Regions from separate parts of the Clostridium sp. BNL1100 genome, predicted to be linked through region 1. Evidence: riboswitches for the same ligand, from Rfam matches in the RefSeq annotation. Region 1 holds a riboswitch; the other holds the start of a gene.
What was found. Region 1 has a riboswitch for thiamine pyrophosphate ahead of thiD (bifunctional hydroxymethylpyrimidine kinase/phosphomethylpyrimidine kinase). Riboswitches for the same ligand answer to the same signal wherever they lie in the genome.
Positions count from the first base shown of each region.

Region 2: linked by a shared signal. The riboswitch ahead of thiT (energy-coupled thiamine transporter ThiT) and the one ahead of thiD (bifunctional hydroxymethylpyrimidine kinase/phosphomethylpyrimidine kinase) in region 1 are both predicted to bind thiamine pyrophosphate.

Region 1 is NC_016791.1:2,678,385-2,685,753, forward strand. It holds gene CLO1100_RS11315 (glycosyltransferase) at 1-955, opposite strand, end outside; gene thiE (thiamine phosphate synthase) at 1,147-1,779, opposite strand; gene thiM (hydroxyethylthiazole kinase) at 1,769-2,590, opposite strand; gene thiC (phosphomethylpyrimidine synthase ThiC) at 2,606-3,916, opposite strand; gene thiD (bifunctional hydroxymethylpyrimidine kinase/phosphomethylpyrimidine kinase) at 3,913-4,725, opposite strand; TPP riboswitch at 4,841-4,940, opposite strand; TPP riboswitch at 5,012-5,109, opposite strand; gene CLO1100_RS11340 (tocopherol cyclase family protein) at 5,149-6,126, opposite strand; gene CLO1100_RS11345 (Fur family transcriptional regulator) at 6,264-6,704, opposite strand; gene feoB (ferrous iron transport protein B) at 6,894-7,369, opposite strand, start outside.
Region 2 is NC_016791.1:2,857,575-2,864,943, forward strand. It holds gene CLO1100_RS12175 (inorganic phosphate transporter) at 1-862, opposite strand, end outside; gene CLO1100_RS12180 (DUF47 family protein) at 855-1,478, opposite strand; gene uvrA (excinuclease ABC subunit UvrA) at 1,748-4,579, opposite strand; TPP riboswitch at 4,786-4,898, shown strand; gene thiT (energy-coupled thiamine transporter ThiT) at 4,960-5,493, shown strand; partial or broken gene CLO1100_RS12195 (sporulation stage IV protein A) at 5,578-5,862, opposite strand; gene CLO1100_RS12200 (recombinase family protein) at 5,850-7,369, opposite strand, start outside.

The DNA of each region.
Region 1 (7,369 bases):
TGGCCCACCTGCTTCTTTGTCTGAAAAAATGCTTCAAAGAAGTAGGAACATCTGTAAATGCAACTGCCAACGGCTCAAAATAAACCCTGCAATTATTTTTTAAAAAACTCCAGGTCAAAACTATATCCTCTCCTATTGCATCAGGCCAGCCACCCACTTGCCTAATCAGCTTAGTCTTGTACAATGAAAAAGCTCCCTGTGCTACCAATGTGCTTTGAAACAACCCCTGCAATCTTTTAATACTGGCAATTCCTAAAAAATAGTCCCATTCCTGAATTCTTGCCAGCATTTTCCCACGGCTGTTCCTGACAAGAACTGTTCCTGCAACAGCGCATACGTCGTCAGATGAACTTTCCATACGGGCAACAATATTCCTTAAAGCAGATTTATGCAGCAATGTATCTGCATCAAGCGTCAACACATATTCTGTCTCTACATGTTCCAGTGCAGCATTTAAAGCGAAGTTTTTCCCGGGAGTACTCTCATGAATTACGGTCAGATTGAGCTTCATTTTTTCTCCTGCTTTTATTGCAGCTTCAGCTGTTTTGTCCTTTGAATTATTATCTATTACTATTATCCTTATTTCTCCCTCATAATCCTGTGCTGCTACATATTTTACAGTATTTTCAACACTTTTTTCCTCGTTATAACACGCAATCAGTATGGTTACGGGGACTTTGGGCGTAGAATTTTTAACTTCCGGCTGCCTGTCCAATAAGAGGCTTGATACCATGAATGCATTCATATATCCGGGGATATATGCTATACCGGCAATTACCAGTATGGAGATTGGCAAAGTTATGTAATGTGATAAATCAATAATCCATGGTATGGAAAAATAGATGGATAAAGCCATCCAAATTAGTCCTACAATCATGCTTATTATAAACTTGTTTTTTACAGGGATATAAATTTTTTTCTTAGTCTTTACCCTGGTTGTCATCATCCGCTTCATTGATTTGCTCCGTTGAATGTCATAAATTAATTTACATAATAATACCATTGACGAATTTATTAAGTCAACTAACGTTAATTTAGTTTTACCAAACAAAGACATTGATTATGCTATTGGCAATTTTTAATCAAAAAAGCACAAAAAAATACCCCAAATCCTTCCTTTATCCGTTAAGATTTGAGGTATTTTTTTTAAGCTTTTTTCCCAAATATTTCAAGCATTTTTTCAGCAGATAATTTTATATCCTTTTGTGCAATAATAGCCGATACTACAGCAATCCCGTCTATTCCCGTATTTTTCAGTTCAACTGCATTCTGTGCATTTATTCCGCCTATCCCTACTATAGGAATTGATACTTCTTTTAAAATTTTCATGAGAGTCTCTTTGGACACTGACTTTGCATCTGTTTTTGTGCTTGTAGAAAACAAGGCACCCACCCCGATATAGTCAGCCCCGTCTCTTTGAGCCTCTATTGCCTTCTCAACAGACCCTGCCGATACACCGAGTATTCTGTCTTTACCTATAATTTTCCGCACAACAACAGCCGGCAGATCACTCTGCCCTACATGAACTCCGTCAGCTCCTATTGCCAAAGCGATATCAACTCTGTCATTTATAATAAGCGGTACCTTATAGTTGTCTGTTATTGCTTTAACTTTAAGTGCAGTTTGGTAAAATTCCCGGGAAGAAGCTGTTTTTTCACGTAACTGAACCAAAGTACAGCCTCCCATTATTGCCTGCTCTACTGCTTCTTCCAGTGTTTTGGTACTCATGAGGTCACGGTCGGTTACAAGATAAAGGGTATAATCAATTTTAGAGTTCATTTATTATTGCCTTCTCTCCGAAAATATTTTCATCCATCTTACTAATGGAATCAATTATTGCAATATGATAGCTTCCCGTTCCTTTATGTCCTGCTGCTTCATAGGCAATCTCTCCCGCTATTCCCATTACTGTCACTCCTGCAACAGCAGCTTTGAAATAATCTCTTTCTGCACCACAGAAGGAGCCAACCAAGGCAGTAGTCATGCAGCCAGTTCCCGTGACATTTGACAGCATTTTATGTCCGTTGGAGATAGTCACAACGTTTTTGCCATCTGAAACTACATCAACGGCTCCGGTTACGGCTACAATACAACCAAGCTTTGCAGCGGCTTTTTTTGCAACGGCCGTGGAGTCATTGGATTCAATATCAGTTTCTGATGCATCAACACCTTTTGTTGTGGCATTAAGCCCTGCTATATAAGATACCTCAGACAAATTTCCTCGCAAAACACTTATTTTCACTTTATCCAGAATAGTTCTTGTGACTTCATTTCTGAACGTCGAGGCCCCTGCACCGACAGGATCAAATATTACGGGAATACCCTTCTCATTTGCTTTTTTACCTGATAAAATCATTGATTCCACAGTTCTTTTGTTTAATGTCCCTATATTTATTACAAGTGCGGAAGAAATGGAAGTGATATCCGCAGCCTCATTAATATCATCTGCCATAATTGGGGAGGCCCCTATTGCCAGAATTACATTTGCACAATCATTTACGGTTACATAATTTGTAATATTGTGAATAAGTGGCTTTTTGCTTCTGACTTCAGCAATTAAGCTTGCTATTTTCTTTGTATAATCATTCATAGTTGGTCTCCTTTACTATTTCTCTGTTACAAACTCGACCTTTTCACCGGCTAAGATCTTATTTGTAGTCCTCATAGCACACATTTTTCCGCACATTGAACAGGTATGTTTGTCAGTGGGAGGTGTACTTTCAAAATATGCTCTTGCCTTATCTTCGTCAATAGCATACGAGAACATTTCTTCCCAGTCAATTCTGCGTCTGGCATCGCTCATTTTGTTATCAATTTCACGTGCATTGGGTATTCCCTTAGCAATATCGGCGGCATGGGCAGCGATTTTTGAAGCAACAATTCCTTCTTTTACATCCGAAAGGTCTGGCAATCTTAAATGCTCTGCTGGAGTTACATAACACAAGAAATCTGCACCATTAGCAGCAGCAATTGCTCCGCCAATTGCCGAAGTAATATGGTCATAGCCCGGTGCTATGTCAGTTACGAGAGGCCCCAGTACATAGAAAGGTGCTCCATGACAAAGTCTTTTCTGAATAGTCATATTGGCGGCTATTTCATTCATAGCCATATGTCCCGGCCCTTCAACCATTACCTGTACATCCTTTTCCCATGCACGTTTGGTCAGGTTGCCCAGCTCTATAAGTTCACTTAATTGTCCGGCATCTGAACTGTCGTTGATACTGCCGGGCCTCAGTGCATCTCCGAGACTTATTGTTACATCATATTCCCTGAGAATTTCAAGGAAATCATCATAATATTCATAAAAAGGATTTTCATTGCCGGTCATCTCCATCCATGCAAAAAGAAGGGAACCTCCTCTTGAAACAATATTGGTAAGTCTTTTTGAGCGTTTGAAGCACTCAACAGCACGTTTATTTATTCCTGCATGAATTGTCATAAAGTCCACGCCTTCTGCAGCGTGAGCCTCAACAACTTTAAAAAAGTCTGAAGCCTTAATATCCATCAAGTCCTTTTCAAGGTAGCCTATGGCATCATACATGGGAACTGTTCCTATCATGGCAGGAGAACGCTTAATAAGCTCTTTACGGAAGGTGTTTGTCTTTCCGTAATTACTAAGGTCCATTATGGCTTCAACGCCAAATTTGATTGACATATCAACCTTTTCCATTTCTTTTGTATAATCAGGACAGTCTCCTGATATACCCAGGTTTACATTGATTTTTGTTCTAAGTCCTTGGCCTATTCCCTCAGGACTTAGGGACCTGTGGTTTATATTTGCCGGAATGGCTATTTTCCCCTCACCTACAAGCTCCCGCAGGTTGTTTTCGTCAATTGACTCCTTCTGTGCAACAATCATCATTTCATTTGTAATAATACCTTTTTTTGCCGCTTCCATCTGTGTTTTATAATTCATAGCAACCTCCAATTATCCAATCCGTTTTTGTAAACTCCATATAAATGATGTGTGGGGCCATGCCCCTTTCCGATTTCAAGTGAATGTTCAATTGCCATTGTGACGTATGCTTTTGCTTTTTCAACCGCTATTGGAAAAGACAGTCCCAAGGCAAGGTTCGAGGCTATGGCAGAAGAAAATGTACACCCTGTTCCGTGGGTATTTTTTGTCTGAATTCTTTTAGTTGAATATATGTAAAATTCTCTTCCGTCAAAAAGTATGTCTTCCGCATCTCCATTCAAATGTCCGCCTTTTATCAGAACATTTCCTGCACCCATTTGGTATATGCTAACAGCTGCCTTTTTCATATCCTCTGAGGTAGTTATCTCCATTCCGGTTATTGCCTCCGCCTCGGGAATATTGGGGGTTAGTATGCCCGCCAGAGGTATCAATCTTTTTTTAAAAAACTCCAAAGCGTCTTCTTTCATCAGGGCGTGACCGCCTTTTGCAATCATTACAGGGTCAATAACAACGTTTATAGGCTTATACTGTTCCAATTTTTCAGCAACTGCTTCCATACACTTCCTGCCTGACAGCATACCTATTTTTACAGCGTCGGGTGTTATGTCTTCAAAAACTGCATCCATCTGCTTTTTAAGCATATCAGGAGTTATATCCTGGATATCAATAACCCTGCACGTATTCTCTGCTACCACCGATACAATAACACTCATTCCATAAACTCCATGAGCAGCAAAGGTTTTCAAATCTGCCTGAACTCCTGCTCCTCCACTGCAGTCAGATCCTGCAATAGTTAATACTTTTTTCAATAATTGCTACACCTCCTTAATGTAACAGGGGTATTTGTTCCGCTTGGCCTTTGGCAAAGTAAAAGACACATAAAAAAGATGCCTTCCAACAGGAAAGCACCTTTAACCTATACAATAAGTAATCGTATTTGCTTCCCTACACCGGTATTAGCCGACAGGTTCCAAGGGTCAGGTTTTACCTTCTCAACCAAAAATTGGTCCCCCCACAATCTCTAATATAAAATTTTACAATAAAAAACGCCCACCTTTGTAAGGTGAGCGGCATTTATCAAAATCTTTCTAAAATTTCTGATAATATTTTGCTTCCCTACACCGGTGTTAACCGACAGGTTCCAAGGGTCAGGTTTTACCTTCTCAACCAAAATGGTTCCCCCGCAACTGGTACTATTGAATTTTATCATAATATAGTAAATGGGTAAAGAACTAATTTACCTTTTCAAATTGTCTGAAGTCTCCTGCCAGCTCTAGTCCCGTATTATTACCGGAATCTGAAAAAATTATATTACCGCTTTTATCTTGTAAAATAACGTCTACCTGAGAAGTTATGCTTTCAGTTATATCTATATCCATAATGCCGTTTTTTGGTGCTTTTAGAACTCCGCCCCTTGATACGGAAGCTTTTAGTAAAAGTGTATTCTTGGAATCTTCCACAACAATTTCAAGAATGTTATTTATATAAGATAGATTTTTAATTTTAGCTCCGGTATAAGTGGCAAATCTAAAAAAGTTGTCTCCAAACTTTAAAAATGAAATCAAACCGTCAAAACTTGATGTCAGCCATGGTATGGCTGCAATTGAAAACATAAGGCAAGTGTTTTCCGATTTAAAATGATTACACTGAAGCCAAATCCATGACTTTGGAAAAGAGGTTCCCCAATCCTTTTCAAGATATCCGTAACCTCCCATAAAATCCGTATCCCTCCCGTTAATATTTAAAAATCCTTCAATTCCGCAATGTATGTTTACAATTCCATGGTAACATTCCATAAAAGGTATAAAAGAAAAAGGCCCCATAATGCCGGGGTTAAATATGGTCTTGGGAAACGGAACCACCTCTGTATAACCTATTTTACCTTTTAAATTAAAGTCCCCATCCTGTATATTAACTGAAAAACCATTTCTGTCAAAGTGATTGTCTTTTATTGAAATATCAAATTCTTTTACAGAATATGAAAAGTCACTGATTGGGAACCTTTTATACAGTGTTTTCCCCGAAACCGCATCAATTACCTGTATAAAAGCATGCTTGTCACTTTTGGTTTTTGACACACCAGGAATAACCGCATAAATATTTTTAGCATATTTATCAATTATTTTGAAATACCATCCCTCAAAATAACCTCTATGCCTATACCTTCCCTGATATATTTCCGGGTTGAAAATTCTGTTGATTAAATACATAAAGAAACACTCCGTTATTTATATATAACGAAGTGTTCCCATTATTTAAGCGATATATTATTTCTTTATAAATCCGGCAATATCATTTATAACATATTGAGGAATATATTCCATTAACATAATATAAGTTATATAATTTATTCCCTGCATTTTTTACATAATCCATAGAACTGTACTCTGTGGTCTTTTACCAGAAAGCCGTTCTTTCTAAGAATTTCTTCCTCCAGATTATCCAGTAAGTCTTCCTCAACTTCCGAAACACACCCGCAGGAACTGCAAATAAGATGATGATGTCTGTGATCCTCATTGGGTTTGACCAGCTCATACCTGCTAAAACCGTCATCAAAATCAAGTTTATGAACAAGATTGAGCTTATCCAACAAAACCATAGTTCTGTACACTGTTGCAAGGCCAATTTCAGGATGCTTGGCTTTAACCATATTGAACAGCTCCTCCGTACTTACATGTTGTCCTGAACACTGAACCAATGTATCAAGGATTGCCGCTCTTTGCCCTGTAAATTTATATCCGCATTCCTTTAATTTTTCTTTTAAAAAGCCGCTGTCGCCAGTATTCAAAAGGTAGTCCTCCTTCAACTATTTTTGCAGGTTTTCCACAATGAACATCCTTTACAATTTTCACATCCCCGCTTTTCTATAAATATTTTACCACATCTTGGGCACTTTGTATTTTCTTTTTTCTCTGAATTATATTCAAACTGGTAATTACACTGGCTGCACACAACTAACATAATTCATGCCTCCTTGTTAGACTATCAATTGAGCCAGAACTCCTCCTACCAAAAATGCTATAGCAAAGCTTCCAAGCCAGATTGCAGTTGCCTCTGCCTTTGATCTTTCCTTAAATATCATAATAATTGAAGCTACACATGGTACAAACAACGTAATAGTAATAAGTGCCACCAGCATTTGCGGATTTGTCAGTACCATGTGACTTAGTCCTGCTGCGCCAAAGTCTCTTCTGATAATTCCCATTATGAAAACTACAGATGCCTGTTCAGGCAGCTTAAGCCATTGAACCGTCAAAGGTGATATGGCATTTTCGATTATTCCAAGGAGACCTGTGTACTGTAATACCGTTATTAAAACCGCACCAAGAGCAAATATCGGTGTAGCCTCAATAAGGAAGGCTTTTGCCTTTACAAATGTCTTTTTCATAACATTCTTAAACTGAGGCATCCTTATTTGCGGTAAGTCTATAAATAACTGCGTAGATTCTCCCG
Region 2 (7,369 bases), 180 kb from region 1:
CCATTATTGATGTTGATATAACATGTGTTGTACTTACAGGTGCTCCGAAGTGTGTCATTGTTTCAATAACAATTGCTGCCCCTGTTTCAGCTGCAAAACCGCCAATTGGCTGAAGCCTGATCATGTTAACACCTATTGTTTTAATAATTTTCCATCCGCCTATTGACGTACCAAGTGCCATTGAGACAGCACATGCCAACATAACCCAAGGCTGAACTCCTGTATGGCCATTATTTAAATTTGCACCTATTAATGCCAGTGTTATTATTCCCATTGACTTCTGAGCATCATTATTTCCGTGAGAATATGCCATAAATGCTGCTGAAACTATTTGTAATTTAGAGAACCATTTATTTACGAACCTTTGAGAAAAAGGACGGAGTATCTTGTATAGAAATGACATAAACACAAAACCAATTACAAAACCTATTACCGGGGACGTAATTAATGGTATAACAACCTTGTCCAGTATACCTTGCCATTTTACTATGCTTAACCCACCTGAATATGCTATTGATGAACCTACAAGAGCACCTATCAACGCATGTGATGAACTACTTGGTATACCAAAATACCATGTAATCAAATCCCATATAATTGAAGCTATTAAAGTTGCTATAATTACATATTGTACCTTAATCATGGTACTATCAACCAGGCCGTTAGTAATAGTATGAGCTACCTTACTGCTCATTAATGCACCTATAAAATTAAGTACTGCAGACATTAAAATGGCCTGACGGGGTGACAAAACTCTTGTTGAAACTGAAGTAGCGATAGAATTTGCGGTATCGTGGAATCCGTTTATAAAATCAAATCCTAGTGCCAGTACAACAACTACTACTAATGAAACACTAAGCATTTTTCATAACAACCCCTTCTACTATATTCGCAACGTCCTCACAAGCATCTATGGTATTTTCAAGAAGTTCAAATATTTCTTTCCACTTTATAACTTCTACTGCGTCATGCTCAGTTATAAACAGGTTTGCCATTGCATCTCTGAAAATAGTATCAGCTTCATCCTCAACATTGTTTACTTCAATTATTTTGTTCTGGAGCTGTTTGCTCTTCTTCATATTTTTCATTTCAATCATTACATTTTTCAGCTCGCTTGTTGCTCTGACAATCAACTTTGTCATGGTAACAGCTTCGGGTTTTACAGACTTAACGTTATACATGCTAAACCTATGCGCAGCAGTTTCAATATCATCTGTAATGTTATCCAGTTCTTTTGCTATTGTGAAAATATCTTCACGGTCAATCGGGGTAATAAAAGATTGGTTAAGCTCATTTAGAATTTTATGGACATTACTATCGCATGCATGCTCAGTTCCTTCTATAGTTGAGATCTTTTCATTAACATTTACATAGTTTGTAGTTAAATCCTCAAGAAGTGATGCTGCTTTGCAAATAATCTCACATGTCTCAATAAAATAGTCAAAAAATTTCTCTTCCTTAGGTGTAATTCTAAACATTTATAAATTACCTTCTTTCGACAAAATATAACATTTTTACTATTTAATTATATAGCAATGTAAAATTTTTTACAACAAAGTTAACACAGAATTAACAAACCTTCTTAGTATTTACTACAGTTCTATAGATAATGTAATTTATTATTTTACATATTTTATTATATTATTTTTGATAGACAAGCTTGTACTTTTGGGTAATAATAAAAATATTTCCAAAGATAAGTACGTCAAAGTACCTATCTTTTGGAAATACTTAGTTATCACTGAAATTACTTACTTTCTATAATTTTGCTAAGATATTGTCCTGTATATGATTCTTTTACTTTTGCAATTTCTTCAGGAGTACCCTGTGCTATAATGGTACCTCCTTTGTTACCACCCTCAGGCCCCAGATCAATTATATAATCAGAAGTCTTTATAACATCAAGGTTGTGTTCAATAACTACTATTGAATTACCTGTATCTACCAGTCTGTGAAGAATATCTATCAATCTGTGAACATCAGCTACATGAAGTCCGGTTGTAGGCTCATCCAATATATACAGCGTATTTCCCGTACTTCTCTTTGATAACTCTGTAGCAAGCTTTACTCTTTGAGCTTCACCTCCCGACAAAGTTGTAGAAGGCTGACCAACCTTGACATATCCCAATCCTACATCATACAATGTTTGCAATTTTCTTTGTATTTTGGGGATATTCTTAAAGAATTCCAGTGCATCTTCTATAGTCATGTTAAGCACATCTGATATACTTTTACCTTTGTACTTAACCTCCAGAGTCTCCCGGTTATACCTTTTTCCCTTACAAACCTCACAAGGAACATATACGTCAGGAAGAAAATGCATTTCAATCTTTATAATTCCATCTCCACTGCAGGCTTCACACCTACCGCCTTTTATATTAAAGCTGAATCGTCCGTTTTTATATCCCTTCATCTTTGCTTCATTGGTGGAAGCATACACATCCCTTATAAGATCAAATACTCCTGTATAGGTTGCCGGATTTGATCTTGGAGTTCTTCCGATTGGTGATTGGTCAATATTTATAACCTTGTCAATATTTTTTAAACCTTTTATTGTTTCATGATTGCCCGGTTTGGCTTTGGCTCTGTATAACTGGTTTGCAAGGCTGTTATACAGTATTTCGTTAATTAATGTGCTTTTTCCGGACCCCGAAACACCTGTAACTGATGTCAATACCCCAAGTGGAATCTTGGCATTTATGTTTTTCAGATTATTCTGCTTTGCCCCTACAATTTCAAGCCATTTTCCATTTGGTTTTCTTCTGCCTTGGGGAACTTCTATCTTTTTGCGTCCGCTGAGATATTGTCCTGTTAGGGAATCCTCACATTTTAGTATTTCGTCCAGTGTTCCCTTAGCAACAACATGGCCGCCGTGGATTCCTGCTCCGGGGCCCATGTCAATGATATGGTCTGCTGCATGCATGGTATCTTCGTCATGTTCTACAACAATAAGCGTATTTCCAAGGTTCCTAAGTCTGTTTAAGGTTTTCAGGAGCTTTTCATTATCTCTTTGATGCAGTCCTATACTGGGCTCATCCAGAATATAAAGTACTCCCATCAAGCCAGAACCTATCTGAGTAGCAAGCCTTATTCTCTGTGCCTCTCCCCCGGATAAAGTACCAGCAGGTCTTGAAAGTGTAAGATAGTCCAGACCAACGTCAACGAGGAAGCCTATTCTGGCCGCAATCTCTTTCAAAATCTGGTTTGCTATCATCTTATCTCTTTCACTTAGCTCAATGTTGTCAAAGAATTCTTTTGTATCAGCCACAGACATATAAGATACTTCATGTATATTTTTACCTCCGACTGTAACCGCAAGACTTTCTGGTTTTAATCTTGCACCTTTACAATCCGGACACGGGTTGTTGCTCATAAACTGTTCATAATACTGCTTCATGCTTTCTGACTGGGTTTCATGGTAACGGCGTTCAATGGAATTGATAATTCCTTCGAATGTTGCCATATAAGATCCTTTACCATATTCTCTTTCGTAATCTACTTTTATTTTTTCGCCTTTTGTTCCGTAAAGTACTATATCTACTACTTCTCCGGGAAGCTTATTAAACGGTGTATCCAGTTCAAATTTGTAATGTTTTGCCAGGGCGTTGAATATCATCCTGGTATATGCATCCTCACTCTCAATATTCCAGCCTGTAACATTAATTGCACCATTCGTAAGTGACAATGATCTATCAGGTATGACAAGCTCAGGGTCTACCTTTAGAAGATTCCCTAATCCGGTACATGTCTGGCATGCTCCAAACGGATTGTTAAATGAAAACATCCTTGGTACAAGTTCTTCTATACTGATTCCGCAATCACTGCATGCAAAGTTCTGACTGAACAGTATCTCTTCTTTACCGATTACATCTACAATAACTATACCACCGCTTAAGCGAAGCACTGTTTCCAATGAATCAACAAGTCTTTTCTGTATATCTCCACGTACTACAAGTCTGTCAACAACTATTTCAATATTATGCTTTTTGTTTTTATCTAATTTAATCTCATCATTTATATCTACTATTTGCCCGTCGACACGCAGCCTAACAAAACCATCTTTTTTAGCATCCTCTATAAGCTTATGGTATTCCCCTTTTCTGCCTCTTACCACAGGAGCAAGCAACTGTATCCTGGTTCCTTCTTCAAAAGATATTATCTGGTCTACCATCTGGTCAACAGTTTGCTGTGCAATCTCCTTGCCACACTTCGGACAATGGGGAATTCCTATCCTCGAGTACAAAAGCCTGAGGTAATCGTGAATTTCTGTTACAGTTCCTACGGTAGACCTGGGGTTTCTGCTGGTTGTCTTTTGATCGATTGATATTGCCGGAGACAAACCGTCAATATAGTCTACGTCCGGCTTGTCCATCTGACCAAGAAACTGCCTTGCGTAAGATGAGAGTGATTCAACATACCTTCTCTGACCTTCAGCGTAAATTGTATCAAAGGCAAGAGAAGACTTACCTGAACCGCTCAACCCTGTTATAACAACAAATTTATCTCTTGGTATCTCAACATCTACATTTTTTAAGTTATGCTCACGTGCACCTTTTATAAAAATATTATCCCTTATCATTTAAAACACCTTTTTCATAAATGTTATATTTTAACTATATCGCTAATTATATCCTTAATATTTTCACCACTTTTATTATTATATCAAATTATAAGACAAATGCAAACATTTGTTCGTTGTTTGCCAATATTTTATAAAAACCTACGAGTAAATTTAAAGGTTGATAGTTGTTTAACTATCTGCTATAATCACTTTGGTTAAAAAATTGAATATTAACGGGGAGCTGGAAAATAATTCGGCTGAGATAAGTATGTTTTACTTAAAACCCATGTACCTGATCTGGATAATGCCAGCGTAGGAATTTTATTTTGTCATACTCTGCGCTTTCGATCAGGTATGGCATTTTTTATATTTCGTTGGGGAAAGGAATAGATACTATTATGGAAAAAATGTCTACCAGGATATTGGTGGAAGCAGGGGTTTTAATTGCTCTTGCACAGATTCTCAGTTTTATTAAATATGAAATGCCCTATGGAGGCTCTGTAACACTGGGAAGTATGGTGCCAATAATTATTTTTGCAATTCGTTGGGGTACAAAGCGCGGTATTCTTGTGGGACTTGTTTACGGTTTTCTACAATTTGCTCTTGGAACTAAATTTTCTTATCATCCCCTGGGTATATTTCTTGACTATATTTTTGCTTTCGGCTGCCTTGGCCTTGCCGGAATATTTAAAAAGAATTTATTTGCTATAATTTCAAGTACTGCTTTGGCAATGCTGGGCAGATTTGCGTTTCACTTTCTTTCCGGGATCATTCTTTGGTATACATATGCTCCCGAGGGAATGAACATTTTCCTTTATTCTCTTATTTATAACGGTCAGTACATGTTGCCGGAGTTTATAATAACATCTGTTATTTTGTGTGCTCTTTATAAACCGTTAGGAAAATATATTAACAGGCAGAGTCTTATTTAACCTGCTTGTATAAATGTTTATACGCCAAAAAAGATGATTCTTTATATTGAATCATCTTTTTTTGTTATTTATGTTTAATGTGAGCTACAGTATAATACATATCAATCCGCCGCTGCCCTCATTTATTATTTTCTGCAAGGTTTCCTGAAGTTTGAGCTGTGCGTCCTCCGGCATTCTGAAAAGCTTGTTCTGCAATCCCTCATTAACGAGTTCATGGAGAGACTTTCCGAATATGTTTGACTCCCATAATTTGCCGGTATCGTTTTCAAATTCTTTTAGCAAGTATGAAACCAACTCTTCAGATTGCTTTTCGGTTCCGACCAAAGGTGCTATTTCTGTTTCAATATCAGCCCTTATCATATGTATTGTGAGGAACAAACAGAAGTACTCTTTCGGTCCCGTAATATCTTATAATCAAAGGGTTTTGTCAATACTTTAAAGTATACTTTCAAATCTATTTCGTTTTTCTTGTCTGTCTTATATACTTCAATCTTTTCTAGTAATGACTCTATTAATTTATTATCCAGTCCATCATCATAATTAATTTCCTTCGCAATTATTTTTCGTAAGATTTCAACTGAATAACTTATTTCTTTGTTTTTCAATTCGTCCTCATCCAGTTCCTTTAACCTTATACTCAGTTTATCAATATCCTCATTGAACCTATTGTTTCTTCTTTCAAACTCGTCATCAGACAGTCTTCCGTTTATACTTAACTCCAAAAGCTTGTCTTTCATTTTAAGTATTTGGTCAATCTCCGTCTTAACCTTGGCAATATCTTCTTTTATCTTGGATTGAGCTCCAAGGTTTGAATACATCGTAACCATTTCATGTATAATTTCTGAACGGTTAACTATTATCTCATCATATGCTTTCTTTATTATCATATCCAACTCAGATGTATATATGGATGGAGAAGTACAACCCTCTTTACCCTTCTCAACGTACCTTTTACATTGCCATACTTCTTTATTCCCTGAACTGTAACGATAAAGTGTTCTGTAATATGGAACATTATGCTCTGTACAAATTATTTTTCCGCTGTAGGCGTACTTGTTTTGGTAGCTTGTCTTATCTTCTGCCGATTGCTTTTCACTTCTGCCTTTTAAGATATAATTTGCCTTTTGCCATATTTCTTCAGGTACAATTGGAGGGACTGTATCTTCATCTTTATACATAACCCATTCAGTCTGATCCAGATACTTTCTATCATGAAGCTTATAATCTAATTTGTGTGTTTTATTTCCGCAATAATATCCCATATATTTGGGATTTGTGAGAATACTCTTAATAGTAGAAAAAGAAAACGGATTACCTCTATTATTTTTTATTCCCATATTGTCAAGCTTGGCACTTATCCCTCTTATCCCCATATTTTGTGTAGCGTACATATCAAATATCAGTCTTACTATTTCAGCTTCCTTTTCATCGATTATAAGTTTACCACTATCTTTTTTGTACCCCCATATTTTATTATTTCCAAGTACTACTCCTTTTTCAATGGCTCTTTTAAAACCGAATTTCACTCTCTCAGATATTTTTCTGACCTCATCCTGAGCTATACTGGACATAATTGTCAACCTCAACTCAGCATCGGGCATTAAGGTATTGATATTGTCAGACTGAAAAAGAACCCCCACCCCATATGACAGCAATTCCTGAGTATACTTTATACTATCTAAGGTGTTTCTTGAAAATCTGGAAATCTCTTTTGTAATAATAAAATCAAATTTTTTGAGTTTAGCGTCTGAAATCATTTTAAGGAACGATTCTCTTTTATTTACACTTGTACCACTTATGCCTTCATCAATATATCCGTCTACGTATGACCACTTCTGATTTCTTTTAATAAAATCCGAATAGTACTCTATCTGGT